2 regions of the Streptomyces sp. NPDC041940 genome follow, and region 1 is predicted to be linked to the other one. Evidence: riboswitches for the same ligand, from Rfam matches in the RefSeq annotation. Region 1 holds a riboswitch; the other holds the start of a gene.
The links. Region 1 has a riboswitch for thiamine pyrophosphate ahead of thiO (glycine oxidase ThiO). Riboswitches for the same ligand answer to the same signal wherever they lie in the genome.
Positions count from the first base shown of each region.

Region 1 (7,568 bases):
AGTCGTAGGCGTAGGACTGGTCGGTGCCCTGGGCCGTGGCGGCGTACTGGTCGTGGGGGGAGTCCTGGGGGTAGCCGGTGTCGCCGTAGACGCCGTAGGAGCCGGTGTCGTCCGGGATGGGCTGCGGCTCGTAGACCGCAGTGGTCTCGGCGGCCGTCGGCTGGAGCGGGCGCGCGGGGGTGAAGACGTCGTCGCGGTCGTAGTCGTCGCCGTGGCCGTAGGAGTCGACGTCGCGGCGGTAGTCGCCACGTTCGCCGCCCTCGTCGCCGTAGCCGCCGCCCGTCGCCTCCATGCCGGAGACCTCGAGGGTCGGCTCCTGGCGGCCCCGCTCACCGCGGCCGCGCTTGCCGCCGCCCAGCATCGGGGCGTTCATCGCCCAGCCGGACGCGAAGCCGCTGCGGAACGACAGGGTGACGTAGGTCTGCCCGACCGCGAAGGCGGCCGCGCCCAGTCCGATCACGACGACCGACGGGATCAGGACACCGACGACGACGCCGAGGAAGCCGGCGAAGGCGAGCAGCCGCCAGCGCAGCCGCGCCTTGTACTGCAGCAGCACCTCGCCCAGCAGCCACAGCGCGACGATGCCGAACGCGATGTAGAGGACCGCCCAGCCCATGTACGCCCCTCTCCCAGTCGCCGCTACGCAGTGTGTCGTATACCGGTGCGAACGGTCTAGGCCTGCGGTGAGTGGTGCAGGCCCAGGTTCTCGTAGATTTCCAGGGTCGCCGTGGAGTTGTTGAGCGTGATGAAGTGCAAGCCGGGCACTCCCTCGGCGAGCAGCCGCGCGCAGAACTCCGTGGCGAATTCGATCCCAATGGAGCGTACAGCGGCCGGATCGTCTTTTGCTGTGAGGATCCGCTCTTTCAGGGCGTCCGGGAAGGCGGCGTTGGTGAGGGACGGGATGCGCGCCAGCGACTTCACGCTGGTGATCGGCATGATCTCGGGGATGACCGGGGTGTCGCAGCCGGCGGCGGCGACCCGGTCACGCAGCCGCAGATAGTCCTCCGGCTGGAAGAACATCTGCGTGATCGCGTAGTCCGCGCCCGCGCGGCACTTGTCGACGAAGTGGCGGACGTCGGTGTCCCAGTCGCTGGAGCGCGGGTGCATCGCCGGGAAGGCGGCGACGCCCACGCAGAAGTCGCCGGACGCCTTGATCAGCTCGACGAGCTCGGCGGCGTAGGCCAGGCCCCCGGGGTGCGGAACCCAGTCGCCCATCGGGTCGCCGGGCGGGTCGCCGCGCAGGGCGAGCATGTTGCGGATCCCGGCGTCGGCGTACTGGCCGATGATGTTGCGCAGGTCGGCGACCGAGTGGTCGACGGCCGTGAGGTGCGCGATCGGGGTGAGGGTGGTGTCGGAGGCGATCGCCTCGGTCGCCTTGACCGTGCCCGCACGGGTGGAACCGCCCGCTCCGTAGGTCACGGACACGAAGTCGGGCGCCACCGCCTCGACCCGGCGCAGCGCGTTCCAGAGGTTCCGCTCGCCCTTCGGGGTCTTGGGCGCGTAGAACTCGAACGAGTACGTCGTCTTGCCTGACGCGAGCATGTCGCGGACGGTGCGTGCGTGGTCCGACCTGATGGATGCGGTGCCGAGGGCCATACCGGCAGGTTAGCCAGGGGCGGTCGGTCCCCCAACCGGGCATCGATATTTGCCCGATTTGTGTACTTGTTGTCCACCCCTTGGACATGCGGCCGACCGGCGTACTACTTCTCCCGCAGCCTCTTCGCGAACTCGGCCGCCGCCGCGCCCGGGTCGTCGGCCTCGGTGATCGCCCGTACGACGACGACGCGCCGGGCGCCCGCTTCCAGGATCTGGTCGAGGTTGCCGAGGTCGATGCCGCCGATGGCGAACCAGGGGCGCTCGGTGCCGAGGGCGGCGGTGTACCGGACGAGGTCCAGGCCGGGGGCGTGGCGGCCGGGCTTGGTGGGGGTGGGCCAGCACGGGCCGGTGCAGAAGTAGTCCACGCCGTCCTGTGCGGCGGCCGCGGCGGCCTCGGACTCGGCGTGCGTGGACCGGCCGATCAGGACGTCGTCGCCGAGGATCGCGCGGGCTGCCGGGACCGGGAGGTCGCCCTGGCCGAGGTGCAGCACGTCGGAGCCGGCGGCGTGGGCGACGTCCGCGCGGTCGTTCACCGCGAGCAGCTTCCCGTGCCGGGCACAGGCGTCGGCGAAGACGGCCAGGTGCTCCAGCTCCTCGCCGGCCTCCATGCCCTTGTCCCGCAACTGCACGATGTCGACCCCACCGGCCAGCACGGCGTCGAGGAACTCCACGAGGTCGCCCTGCCGCTTGCGGGCGTCGGTGCAGAGGTAGACCCGGGCGTCGGCGAGCTGAGCCCGTGCGGTGGTGGCGGTGTCGGGCATGCGTGTCCCCTGTGTCGGTGGCGGCGGGTACGGGACCCGTGCCAGTGGCGGTGGCGGCGGGTACGCGACCCGTGCCAGTGGCGATGGCGGCGGGTACGCGACGTACCCGAGCCTGTGGAATTGCCGGGCGCCACGGCGCCCGTGTCGGCCGTATGCGCCGGGCAGGCGGCCGAAGCGCCCTTGTGCGAGGGGCGCGACCAGGGACGCCGGAGCGCCCCGTGCCGGTGCCGGCAGGGCAGTCGGCACCCCGCCTCGTCGGCATACCCGCCGAGTCGCGCGGCAGGCGGCGAGGCCACGCTGCCGGTCGCTGCCCGCAAGGGCCACGGCAAGCCCGGGCAGGTCCCGAGTCTCTCACCGGGACCGGGCGGCAGCCGAGCCCCGGCGGGAGGCGGAGACCGCCCCGGGCCGGGCAGCCCAAGGCACCCCGGGAGGGGGCCCGGCCCGGTGGCCCACGCCCCGAGAGGGCGCGAGCCACCCCGGGGCCGTGGTCCCACGGACCGCGGCCCGTGCTCCGGGCAGTCGTTCAGGTCCGGCCCCGCTCGCACGGCACCGGACGGTGTCTCGTCGAGGTCGGGTCAGACCGCGAGCGCCTGGGCGCGGCGCTTCACCTCCGTGCCGCGATTCTCACTCAGTGCCTGCGCCGGGGTGCCGGGCAGGCTCGGGTCGGGGGTGAAGAGCCACTCCAGCATCTCCTCGTCCGTGAAGCCGTCGTCCCGCAGGAGCGTCAGGGTCCCGGTCAGGCCCTTGACCACCTTGTCCCCGTCGATGAAGGCGGCGGGGACGTGCAGCGCGCGGTTCTCACCTCGGCGTACGGCGATGACTTGGCCGTCCTTGACCAGCTGCCGCACACGCGTCACCTCGACATCGAACTGTTCGGCGATGTCGGGGAGGGTGAGCCAGGCGGGGACGAGAGCATCGATCTTTGCGTCAATCTCGGTCACGGAAACAAGCCTGCCATCCCCCACTGACAGTCGGAAGTCAGCCCGGCCCGCCCGGGCGGACGAACGCGCTCCCCGACGGCTACGCCGTCGCCGCCTTCAGCGGCCTCGCCGGGTCCTCCAGCAGCACCGGATTCATGGCGGCGCCCGACTCGATCAGGCGACGCCCCTGCGCCAGGTCCCGGGGGCGGCCCACCGCCAGCAGCGCGACCAGCCGGTCACCGCGGAGCCAGCACACCGTCCAGGCCGGCCCTGCCGGGTCGCCCCGCCACAAGGTCGTGTCGGCGCCCGCGTGGTGCCCGGCGTACTGCACGAACCGCCCGAACTGCTCGGACCAGAAGTACGGCACCGGGTCGTACACCGCCGGGGCCTCCCCCGAGGCCCCGCCGACGATGTTCAGGGCCACCGTGCGCGGCCCCTGGAGGGCGTTGTCCCAGTGGTGCACCAGCAGGCGCTCGCCGTACCGCCCCGAGGGGAAGGAGGCGCAGTCGCCGACCGCGTACACGTCCGGCACCGACGTACGCAGGTGCTGGTCGGACACGATCTCGCCCTGGGCACCGAGCTCCACTCCGGAGCCGGCCAGCCAGGCCGTGGCGGGGCGGGCGCCGATGCCGACCACGACCGCTCCCGCCGGCAGCCGCGTACCGTCGTCGAGGAGCACCGCCCCGGGCTCGACGCGCTCCACGCGCGCGTGGGTGCGCAGGACCGCACCCGCGTCGGCGTACCAGCCGGCCATCGGGGCGGCGACCTCGGCGGGCAGGGCCCCGGCGAGCGGCCGCTCGGCGGCCTCCACGACGGTCACCGCGCAGCCCGCCTCGCGCGCGGCCGTGGCGAACTCCGCGCCGATCCAGCCCGCCCCGACGACCACGATGTCGTGCTTGCGGGCCAGCACGGGCCGCAGCCGCTCGGCGTCGTCCAGGGTGCGCAGCAGATGCACGCCCGGCACGCCCTCCGCGCCGGGCAGCCGGATCGGTTCGGCGCCGGTCCCGACGACGAGGGCGTCGTACGGCACGGGCCCGTCCTCGGTGTCCAGCTCGTGGTCGCCGGGGCGCAGGCCCAGCACCTCGCAGCCGAGTCGCAGTTCGATGCCGAGGGCCTCGAAGTCGAGGTCGAAGGCGGAGCCCTCGGCCTTGCCGAGCAGGACGGCCTTGGACAACGGGGGCCGGTCGTACGGCTGATGGGGTTCGGCGCCGATGAGGATCACGGTGCCGGTGAATCCCTGCTCCCGCAGGGCGACCGCGGTCTGCACACCGGCCATGCCCGCGCCCGCCACGACCACGCGCCGCGGCGCTGACGGACCTGGTTCCTGTGTCTGCTCGCTCACCTGATCACCATAGACACCTGACGTTTTGTCAGTCAGTGCTCATGCGCAGTGACCTGCTCCACAACGCTCGTCCCGCTGCCCCGCTGGGACTCCCACTCCCACCTCTCCTCCAGCCGCACCCGCCCGTCGGGCAGCTCCACGACCGTCGACACACAGTGCCCCGAGGACGTGGTCCCGTCCTGCTTGAGCTGTACGTAGCGGAAGTCCAGCCGGTCATCCTCCCGGGTACCCACGAGATGCCCCCGTACGACGTCGCCGCCCGTGTACTCGGCCCAGATCTCGCCGTCCTTCTCGTGGTACGTGAACCGGGTGCGGGTCCCCACCTGGCCCGGCGCCTGGTCGGCGACCGGGGCGAGGAGAAGACCGTCGAGGGATCGGGCCATGGACGGAGGCTCCCTTACTGCGACATACGGCATCGGGCTAGGGTGGCCAACGTAGAGCACTCGCGGGAGCCCGGACGCACCGGGCTGAGAGGGAGGCTGGCGGCCTCCGACCGTACGAACCTGATCCGGGTCATGCCGGCGAAGGGAGGGGCTGGACGCCCATGTCGCGCACGCGAACGTCAGACGTCCTCGTCATCGGGGGCGGCATCATCGGCCTGGTCACCGCGTGGCGGGCCGCACAACGCGGGCTGGTCACGGCCGTGGTGGACCCCGAGCCGGGCGGCGGGGCCGCACAGGTGGCGGCCGGCATGCTGGCCGCCGTCACGGAACTGCACTACGGCGAGCAGACCCTGCTCGGCCTGAACCTCGCCTCCGCCCGGCGCTACCCGGACTTCGCGGCCGAGCTCACCGACCTCACGGGCCACGACCTCGGCTACCGCCGCTGCGGCACCCTCGCCGTCGCCCTGGACGCCGACGACCGGGCCCATCTGCGTGAACTGCACGCCCTGCAGCAGCAGTCCGGCCTGGACTCGCAGTGGCTGTCGGGGCGGGAGTGCCGTCGCCTGGAGCCGATGCTCGCGCCGGGCGTGCGCGGCGGGCTGCGGGTCGACGGCGACCACCAGATCGACCCGCGGCGGCTGTCCGGGGCGCTGGTGACGGCGTGCGAGCGGGCAGGAGTGGTCATCCACCGGGCGTGGGCGGAGCGGCTCACCGTCGTACGGGACCGGGCCGCCGGCGTCGTCACGGCCGACGGGACCGCCCTGGAGGCGGGGCAGGTGGTGCTGGCCGGGGGCAGCCTCAGCGGGCGGCTCGCGGGCGTCCCCGAGGACGTGCTGCCTCCCGTGCGACCGGTGAAGGGGCAGGTCGTACGGCTGACCATGCCGGGGCGGCACGGGCCCTTCCTGAGCCGGACCGTGCGCGCGGTCGTGCGCGGCAGCCATGTCTACCTGGTGCCGCGCGAGAGCGGCGAGCTGGTCATCGGGGCGACCAGCGAGGAGACGGGATGGGACACCACCGTGACCGCGGGCGGCGTGTACGAGCTGCTGCGCGACGCCCACGAGCTGGTCCCGGGCATCACCGAGCTGCCGTTCACGGAGACCCGGGCGGGACTGCGGCCCGGCTCCCCCGACAACGCGCCGCTGCTCGGCCCGACCGGTCTCGAGGGCCTGCTGCTGGCCACCGGGCACTACCGCAACGGTGTCCTGCTCACGCCGGTGACCGGCGACGCCATGGCGCACGTCCTGGCGACGGGCGAACTCCCCGAGGAAGCCCGTCCCTTCACCCCCAAGCGCTTCAGTACCATCACCGCACTCACGGAGCAGCCCGTATGAACATCTCCGTCAACGGGGAGCCCCGGGACGTCCGGCCCGGCACGGCTCTCGACACCGTAGTGAGGTCGCTCACCACCTCGCCCTCCGGAGTGGCGGCCGCCCTCAACGAAACCGTCGTCCCGCGCACGCGGTGGCCGTCCACGTCCCTCGCCGAGGGAGACCGTGTGGAAGTCCTCACCGCCGTCCAAGGAGGCTGACCATGGCCGACGATCCGTTTGTCCTCGGTGGTACGTCCTTCACGTCCCGCCTGATCATGGGCACGGGCGGGGCGCCCAGCCTCGACGTGCTGGAGCGTTCGCTGGTCGCGTCGCGGACGGAGCTGACGACGGTCGCAATGCGCCGGGTGAACCCCTCGGTGCACGGTTCCGTGCTGTCCGTCCTGGACCGGCTCGGCATCCGGGTGCTGCCCAACACGGCGGGCTGTTTCACCGCCGGAGAGGCCGTCCTCACGGCCCGTCTCGCGCGCGAGGCCCTCGGCACCGACCTGGTCAAGCTGGAGGTCATCGCCGACGAGCGCACGCTGCTGCCGGATCCGATCGAGACGCTGGAGGCGGCCGAGACGCTGGTCGACGACGGGTTCACGGTGCTGCCGTACACCAATGACGACCCCGTGCTGGCGCGGAAGCTGGAGGACGTGGGCTGTGCGGCGATCATGCCGCTCGGCTCGCCGATCGGCTCCGGGCTCGGCATCCGCAACCCGCACAACTTCCAGCTGATCGTCGAGCGGGCGGGGGTGCCGGTGATTCTGGACGCCGGGGCCGGTACGGCGTCGGACGCGGCGCTGGCGATGGAGCTGGGGTGTGCGGGTGTGATGCTCGCCTCGGCGGTGACGCGGGCGCAGGAGCCGGTGCTGATGGCTGCCGCCATGCGGAACGGGGTGGAAGCGGGGCGGTTGGCGTATCGAGCCGGGCGGATTCCTCGGCGGCACTTCGCGGAGGCGTCTTCGCCGGGTGAGGGGATGGCTGTACTCGATCCGGAGCGGCCTGCTTTCCGGTAGCTGTGCGATGCCCGCAGCGGGGTTGGTCACACGTCACAGGTCGGCTGCAGTCCCGCACCGGGAAACGGCCGGGGCGGCGGGGTGTCGGTCGTGGCTCGTACACTCGCCTGCGTGGACACGACCCTTCAGGACCCCTTGGTCGGGCAGGTGCTCGACGGCCGGTATCGCATCGACGCGCGAATCGCCGTCGGCGGGATGGCGACGGTCTACCGGGCTGTGGACACCCGGCTGGACCGCG
Region 1 covers NZ_JBVJBP010000001.1:689,759-697,326, reverse strand. The annotation lists gene ACZ6I3_RS03015 (SCO2102 family sporulation regulator) at 1-616, opposite strand, end outside; gene metF (methylenetetrahydrofolate reductase [NAD(P)H]) at 673-1,596, opposite strand; gene thiE (thiamine phosphate synthase) at 1,701-2,357, opposite strand; gene ACZ6I3_RS03000 (Rv2175c family DNA-binding protein) at 2,933-3,298, opposite strand; gene ACZ6I3_RS02995 (NAD(P)/FAD-dependent oxidoreductase) at 3,378-4,619, opposite strand; gene ACZ6I3_RS02990 (avidin-fold protein) at 4,652-5,002, opposite strand; TPP riboswitch at 5,055-5,166, shown strand; gene thiO (glycine oxidase ThiO) at 5,164-6,333, shown strand; gene thiS (sulfur carrier protein ThiS) at 6,330-6,530, shown strand; gene ACZ6I3_RS02975 (thiazole synthase) at 6,533-7,330, shown strand; gene pknB (Stk1 family PASTA domain-containing Ser/Thr kinase) at 7,442-7,568, shown strand, end outside.

Region 2 (7,568 bases), on a different contig from region 1:
CGGTCAAGGGTGAGAAGATCGGCACGCTCGTGGGGGACGCGGCCAGCCGGGACTGAGGAACCGCACCACCCCGTCCGGGGGACGGACGGGGACGGAGCCGGGCCGGGGGATGGACAATGTCCTGCCGGTCGGGAACCGTGCAGGAAGAAGACGCGACGCAGCCGGCCGCCGCCCCACATGGAACCGCAGCCGGGCCTACTCAAGACACGCAGGAGCAAGTGGTGATCGAAGAGACCCTCCTCGAGGCCGAGGAGAAGATGGAGAAGGCCGTCGTGGTCGCCAAGGAGGACTTCGCCGCGATCCGCACCGGGCGTGCGCACCCGGCGATGTTCAACAAGATCGTGGCCGACTACTACGGCGCGCCGACGCCGATCAACCAGCTGGCTTCGTTCTCCGTGCCGGAGCCGCGCATGGCGGTAGTGACCCCGTTCGACAAGACGGCCCTGCGCAACATCGAGCAGGCGATCCGCGACTCCGACCTGGGCGTCAACCCGAGCAACGACGGCAACATCATCCGAGTGGTGTTCCCCGAGCTGACCGAGGAGCGCCGCCGCGAGTACATCAAGGTCGCCAAGAGCAAGGGCGAGGACGCGAAGATCTCCATTCGCTCCGTGCGCCGCAAGGCCAAGGAGGCCATCGACAAGCTGATCAAGGACGGCGAGGTCGGCGAGGACGAGGGCCGCCGTGCGGAGAAGGAGCTCGACGACACCACCGCGAAGTACGTCGCGCAGGTGGACGAGCTCCTGAAGCACAAGGAAGCGGAGCTGCTCGAGGTCTGATGAACGACTCTTCCTGGGGGGCGCCGCCACAGGCCGGGTACTGGGGGCCCGCCGACCAAGGGCAGGGCCACGGGCACATCCAGAGCCCTGGCCATGGGTACGTCCAGGGGGCCGCCCCGGCGGGTCCCGCATACGATGCGTATGAAGCGCCCCAGACTCGCCCCATGCCCAGCGTGCCTGACGCAGCCGGCCACGGCGAAAACCAGGATGACGACCGGAGGGCTGCTCGGCTGAGCGGCCCCCCGGTCCGAAACGAGACGAATCCGGAACCCATGCCCGACGCCTCGCAGCCGGCGCCCAAGCCGCCGAAGAAGAGCGCGGGTCGCGACCTGAGCGCCGCGATAGGGGTCGGGGTCGGGCTCGGTGCGGTGATCGTCGCGTCGCTGTTCGTCGTCAAGGCCCTGTTCGTCGGCGTCGTCGCGGTCGCCGTCGTGGTCGGCCTGTGGGAGCTGACCAAGCGGCTGGACGAACGCAAGGGCATCCGGGCGCCGCTCGTTCCGCTCGCGCTCGGCGGTGCCGCGATGATCGTCGCCGGGTACGTCCGGGGCGCCGAGGGCGCCTGGGTCGCCATGGCGCTCACCACCCTGGCCGTACTCGTCTGGCGCATGACGGAACCGCCCGAGGGCTACCTCAGGGACGTCACAGCGGGCGTCTTCGCGGCGTTCTACGTGCCGTTCCTGGCGACCTTCGTCGCGATGATGCTGACCGCGGACGACGGGCCGCAGCGGGTGCTCACCTTCCTGCTGCTGACGGTCGTCAGCGACACCGGTGCCTACGCCGTCGGCTGGCGCTTCGGGCGGACCAAGCTCGCCCCGCGCATCAGCCCCGGCAAGACCCGCGAGGGCCTGCTCGGCGCGGTCGCCTTCGCCATGGTCGCGGGCGCGCTGTGCATGGAGTTCCTCATCGACGGCGGTGCCTGGTGGCAGGGTCTGGTGCTCGGCCTCGCGGTCGCGGTCAGCGCCACGCTCGGCGACCTCGGCGAGTCCATGATCAAGCGGGACCTCGGCATCAAGGACATGGGCACGCTGCTGCCCGGCCATGGCGGCATCATGGATCGGCTGGACTCGTTGTTGCCGACGGCTCCGGTGGTGTGGTTGTTGTTCGTGTTGTTTGTCGGGTCTGGCTGAAGCCGGGTCATGGCGCCGCGCCGCGGTAGCGGCACATGGATACAGCATGGATCGGCTGGACTCGTTGCTGCCAACGGCTCCGGTGGTGTGGTTGTTGTTCGTGTTGTTTGTCGGGTCTGGCTGAGCGGACCTCGTCCAGTGAGCTCCCGTCCTTGTGGGCGGGGGCTCGCTGTCGTTCCGGGGAGGCATCGGAGGGCGCCGAGTGGGACGATTCAGGTGTACGTCGCAAAGGGGGCCATCATGTCCATCATTCGACAGAGCATCGATGTCGACCGGCGTCCCGAGGACGTCTACGACTACGTCATGGACACCCCGCGGATGCCGGAGTGGCAGCTGAGCGCCGTGTCCGCGGAACGCCTCGACGAGGGGCCCTTCGGCATCGGCTCCCGGTTCCGGGTCACCCGGCACGTCGGCCGCCGCGTGATGCCGATGACCATGGAGGTCGTCGAGTACGACCCGCCCCACACCTGGGGCATGCGCGGTGTCGACGGCCCCGTCCGGGCCCGGGTGCACGGCGAGGTCGAGCCGTTCGACGAGGGGCAGCGCTCCCACGTGACGATCGAGATCGACTTCGAGGGCCACGGCGTGGGCAAGGTCCTGGTACCGCTCGTCATGCGCCCCCAGGTCCGCAAGGAACTCCCGCGCAACGAGCAGCTCCTCAAGGACCGGCTGGAGCACGTGGGCGAGTAGGGCGTATCGCCTCCGGTGTCGCGGGGACGGGCGGGGCGCGGGCCACCGTCGGCGATCTGCGACACTGGTTGAGCCATGCCTAAGCCCGGAGAACTCACATTCGTCGCCCCCCGCGGAGCCAAGAAGCCGCCGCGGCATCTCGCTGATCTCACTCCTGCCGAGCGCAAGGAGGCCGTCGCGGCTGTCGGGGAGAAGCCGTTTCGTGCCAAGCAGCTCTCGCAGCACTACTTCGCGCGGTACGCGCACGAGCCGGAGCAGTGGACCGACATTCCGGCCGGTGCCCGGGGGAAGCTGCAGGAGGCGTTGCTGCCCGAGCTGATGAGCGTCGTGCGGCATCTGTCCACCGACCAGGGCACCACGCGCAAGACGCTGTGGCGGCTGTTCGACGGGACGCTCGTCGAGTCCGTGCTGATGCGGTACCCGGACCGGGTGACCATGTGCATCAGCTCGCAGGCGGGGTGCGGGATGAACTGCCCGTTCTGCGCGACCGGGCAGGCGGGTCTTGACCGGAATCTGTCCACCGCCGAGATCGTGCACCAGATCGTCGACGGTATGCGGGCGCTCAGGGACGGTGAGGTCCCCGGTGGGCCCGCCCGTCTCAGCAACATCGTGTTCATGGGCATGGGCGAGCCGCTCGCCAACTACAACCGGGTCATCGGGTCCATCCGGCGGCTCACCGACCCCGAGCCCGACGGGGTGGGGCTCTCGCAGCGCGGGATCACCGTCTCGACGGTCGGTCTCGTGCCGGCGATCCACCGGTTCGCCGACGAGGGCTTCAAGTGCCGGCTGGCCATCTCGCTGCACGCGCCCGACGACGAGCTGCGCGACACCCTCGTCCCCGTGAACACGCGGTGGAAGGTGCGCGAGGTGCTGGACGCCGGGTTCCAGTACAGCGCCAAGTCCGGGCGGCGGCTCTCCATCGAGTACGCCCTGATCCGGGACATCAACGACCAGGCCTGGCGCGGTGACCGGCTCGGGCGGCTGCTCAAGGGCAAGCCGGTGCATGTGAATCTCATTCCGCTGAACCCGACGCCCGGGTCGAAGTGGACCGCCTCACGGCCCGAGGACGAGAAGGCGTTCGTGGAGGCCATCGCCGCCCATGGTGTGCCGGTGACGGTCCGGGACACCCGTGGACAGGAGATCGACGGGGCGTGTGGTCAGCTCGCGGCCACCGAACGGTAGTCTGACCGGCGTAAGAACATCTGCATATCCGACACCTGCATATTCCGACAGGGGAGCGCCACAGCGCTGAGAGTGCGGCACACGGCCGCAGACCCTCCGAACCTGGCCCAGGTCATTCTGGGTAGGGAGATCGGTCATCACTCGAGCTGTTGCGCCCTGCCCGGGATCCCCTGAGTTCCCGGGCGGGGCCGCGTCTTCTCCTGGTCATCCAGGAGGAATCCAGTGAGCAACAAGAGCAAGCGGCTGACGGCCGTGGTCGTCGGGCTCGGCATGGTCGGCACGCTCGCCGCGTGCGGGTCGTCCGGTGACGGCCAGGGGTCCGGCGACTCCAAGACCGTGACCCTCGTCAGCCATGACTCGTGGGCCGCGTCCAAGGGCGTCATCGCCGCCTTCGAGAAGCAGTCCGGCTACAAGGTCGACGTCCTGGAGGACGGTGACGCCGGGCAGGCCGTGAACAAGGCGATCCTGACCAAGGACAATCCGCAGGGCGACGTCTTCTTCGGCGTCGACAACACGCTGCTCTCACGGGCCCTCGACAACGGGCTGTTCCAGCCGTACGAGGCGAAGGGCTCCGAGCAGATCAAGGCCGAGTACCGCGCCGACCAGGGCAAGCACCGGGTCACGCCCGTCGACACCGGCGACATCTGCGTGAACTACGACAAGAAGTACTTCGCCGATCACAAGCTGGAACCGCCGCGGAGCTTCGACGATCTCGTCAAGCCGCAGTACAGGAACCTGCTCGTGACCGAGAACGCCTCCGCCTCCTCGCCCGGCCTGGGCTTCCTGCTCGGAACCGCCGCGAAGTACGGCGACGACGGCTGGCAGGGCTACTGGAAGAAGCTCAAGGCCAACGGCGTGAAGGTCGTCGACGGCTGGGAGCAGGCCTACAACGAGGAGTTCTCCGGCTCGGCCGGCGGCAAGAAGGCCAAGGGCGAGAGGCCGCTCGTCGTGTCGTACGCCTCCTCGCCGCCCGCCGAGGTCATCTTCGCCGATCCGAAGCCGGACACGGCACCGACCGGGGTCGCCGAGGGCACCTGCTTCCGGCAGGTCGAGTACGCCGGGCTGCTGAGCAACGCGAAGAACACCAAGGGCGGCAAGGCCTTCCTCGACTTCCTGCTCACCAAGAAGTTCCAGGAGGACATGCCGCTCAACATGTTCGTGTACCCGGTGCGCGAGGGCGCCCAGGTGCCGCCGGAGTTCGTGGAGTTCGGGCCGCAGGCGAAGGACCCCGAGACCCTCGACCCGGCGAAGATCGCCGAGAACCGTGATCAGTGGGTCAAGTCGTGGACCTCACTCGTACTCAAGTAGGCGGCCGGCAGCGGGGCGCGGCGGCGCGGTTCGGGCTCATCGCCCTGCCCGTCGCGTTCTTCGCGGCGTTCTTCGCCTACCCCGTCGCCGCGATCGTCGCGCGCGGGCTGAAGGTCGACGGGGTCTGGCGGTTCGGGCGGATCGGGGAGGTGCTGGCGCAGTCCGATGTCCGGCACGTCCTGTGGTTCACCACCTGGCAGGCGCTCGTCTCCACCGCGCTCACCCTGCTGATCGCGCTCCCCGGCGCGTACGTCTTCGCGCGCTTCGACTTCCGGGGCAAGCAGGTGCTGCGGGCGGCCGTCACCGTCCCGTTCGTGCTGCCCACGGTCGTCGTCGGTACGGCGTTCCTGGCGCTGGTCGGGCGGGGCGGGCTGCTCGACGAGCTGTGGGGCGTACGGCTGGACACCACCGTGTGGGCGATCCTGCTCGCGCACGTCTTCTTCAACTACGCGGTCGTCGTACGGACCGTCGGCGGGCTCTGGGCGCAGCTCGACCCGCGGCAGGAGGAGGCCGCGCGGATGCTCGGGGCGTCCCCCTGGAAGGCCTGGCGGCAGGTCACGCTGCCGGCGCTCGGTCCGGCGGTGGCCGCCGCCGCGCTCATGGTCTTTCTCTTCACCTTCACCTCCTTCGGTGTCGTCCAGATCCTCGGCGGGCCCACCTTCTCGACCCTGGAAGTGGAGATCTACCGGCAGACGTCGGAGATCTTCGACCTGTCCACGGCGGCCGTCCTGACGCTGATCCAGTTCGTGGCCGTGGGCGCGATCCTCGCCCTGCACGCCTGGACCGTACGGAGGCGGGAGACCGCGCTGCGGCTGGTGGACGCGTCGGTGACCGCGCGCCGGCCGCGCGGCGCCGGGCAGTGGGCGCTGCTCGGCGGGGTGCTCGTGACTGTCGTCGTACTGCTTCTGCTGCCGCTCGCCGTGCTCGTGCAGCGGTCCCTGGACGCGCCCGGCTTCGGCTACTACCGCGCGCTGACCAGGGCGGACGGCGGGATCTTCCTGGTGGCGCCGATCGAGGCGATCGGCAACTCGCTGGAGTACGCCCTCGCCGCCACCGTCATCGCCGTGGTGATCGGTGGTCTCGCCGCCGTCGCGCTCACCCGCCGGGACGCCGGGCGGTTCGTGCGCGGTTTCGACGCGTTGCTGATGCTGCCGCTCGGGGTGTCCGCGGTGACCGTCGGCTTCGGGTTCCTGATCGCCCTCGACGAGCCGCCGCTGGATCTGAGGTCCTCGTGGATCCTGGTGCCGCTCGCGCAGGCGCTGGTCGGGGTGCCGTTCGTCGTGCGGACCATGCTGCCCGTGCTGCGGGCGGTGGACGCGCGGCTGCGGGAGGCGGCCTCGGTGCTGGGGGCCTCGCCCTGGCGGGTGTGGCGGGAGGTGGACCTGCCGATGGTGCGGCGGGCGCTGCTGATCGCGGCCGGGTTCGCCTTCGCGGTGTCGCTCGGGGAGTTCGGCGCGACGGTGTTCATCGCGCGGCCCGACAACCCGACGCTGCCGGTGGCCGTGGCGCGGCTGCTGGGTCGGCCCGGGGACCTCAACTACGGCCAGGCGATGGCCCTTTCGACGATTCTGATGGTGGTGTGCGCTGTGGCACTGCTGGTGCTGGAGAGGCTGCGGACCGCCGACCGGACAGGGGAGTTCTGATGCTGCTGGCGCTGGAGGGCGCGACGGTCCGTTTCGGCGGGCGGCCCGTGCTGGACGCCGTCGATCTGGAGGTCGCCGAGCACGAGATCGTGTGTGTGCTCGGGCCCAGCGGCAGCGGCAAGTCGACCCTGCTGCGGGCCGTGGCCGGGCTGCAGCCGCTCGACTCGGGGCGGGTGTCGCTCGACGGGCGCGACCAGGCGGGCGTGCCCGCGCACCGGCGCGGGGTCGGGCTGATGTTCCAGGACCACCAGCTGTTCCCGCAGCGGGACGTGGGCGGCAACGTCGCCTTCGGGCTGCGGATGCACGGGGTGTCGAAGCGGCAACAGGCCGAGCACGTACAGGAGTTGCTGGACCTCGTCGGCCTGCCGGGCGCGGGGCGCCGGGCCGTCGCCGCGCTGTCCGGCGGGGAGCAGCAGCGGGTGGCGCTGGCCCGGGCCCTGGCGCCGAGCCCCAGGCTGCTGATGCTGGACGAGCCGCTGGGCCAGCTCGACCGGTCGCTGAGGGAGCGGCTGGTCGTTGAACTGCGCGAGCTGTTCGGCCGGTTGGGCACGACCGTGCTGGCCGTGACGCACGACCAGGGGGAGGCCTTCGCGCTGGCCGACCGGGTCGTGGTGATGCGGGACGGGCGGATCGCCCAGTCCGGTACGCCGCTCGAGGTGTGGCAGCGGCCGGCCGACGCGTTCGTGGCCCGCTTCCTCGGCTTCGAGAACGTCGTCGAGGCGACGGTGGGCGCGGAGGCCGCGGACACGCCGTGGGGCAAGGTGCCGGTGCCGGAGGGCGCCCCGCAGGGCACGCGGACCCTCCTTGCGAGGCCCGCCGGCGTACGCCTCGTGCCCGTC
Region 2 covers NZ_JBVJBP010000019.1:161,720-169,287, forward strand. The annotation lists gene pyrH (UMP kinase) at 1-56, shown strand, start outside; gene frr (ribosome recycling factor) at 222-779, shown strand; gene ACZ6I3_RS28485 (phosphatidate cytidylyltransferase) at 779-1,906, shown strand; gene ACZ6I3_RS28490 (SRPBCC family protein) at 2,147-2,596, shown strand; gene rlmN (dual-specificity RNA methyltransferase RlmN) at 2,672-3,778, shown strand; TPP riboswitch at 3,818-3,924, shown strand; gene ACZ6I3_RS28500 (thiamine ABC transporter substrate-binding protein) at 4,049-5,086, shown strand; gene ACZ6I3_RS28505 (ABC transporter permease) at 5,062-6,729, shown strand; gene ACZ6I3_RS28510 (ABC transporter ATP-binding protein) at 6,729-7,568, shown strand, end outside.
Region 2: another riboswitch for thiamine pyrophosphate. It lies ahead of ACZ6I3_RS28500 (thiamine ABC transporter substrate-binding protein); the one in region 1 lies ahead of thiO (glycine oxidase ThiO).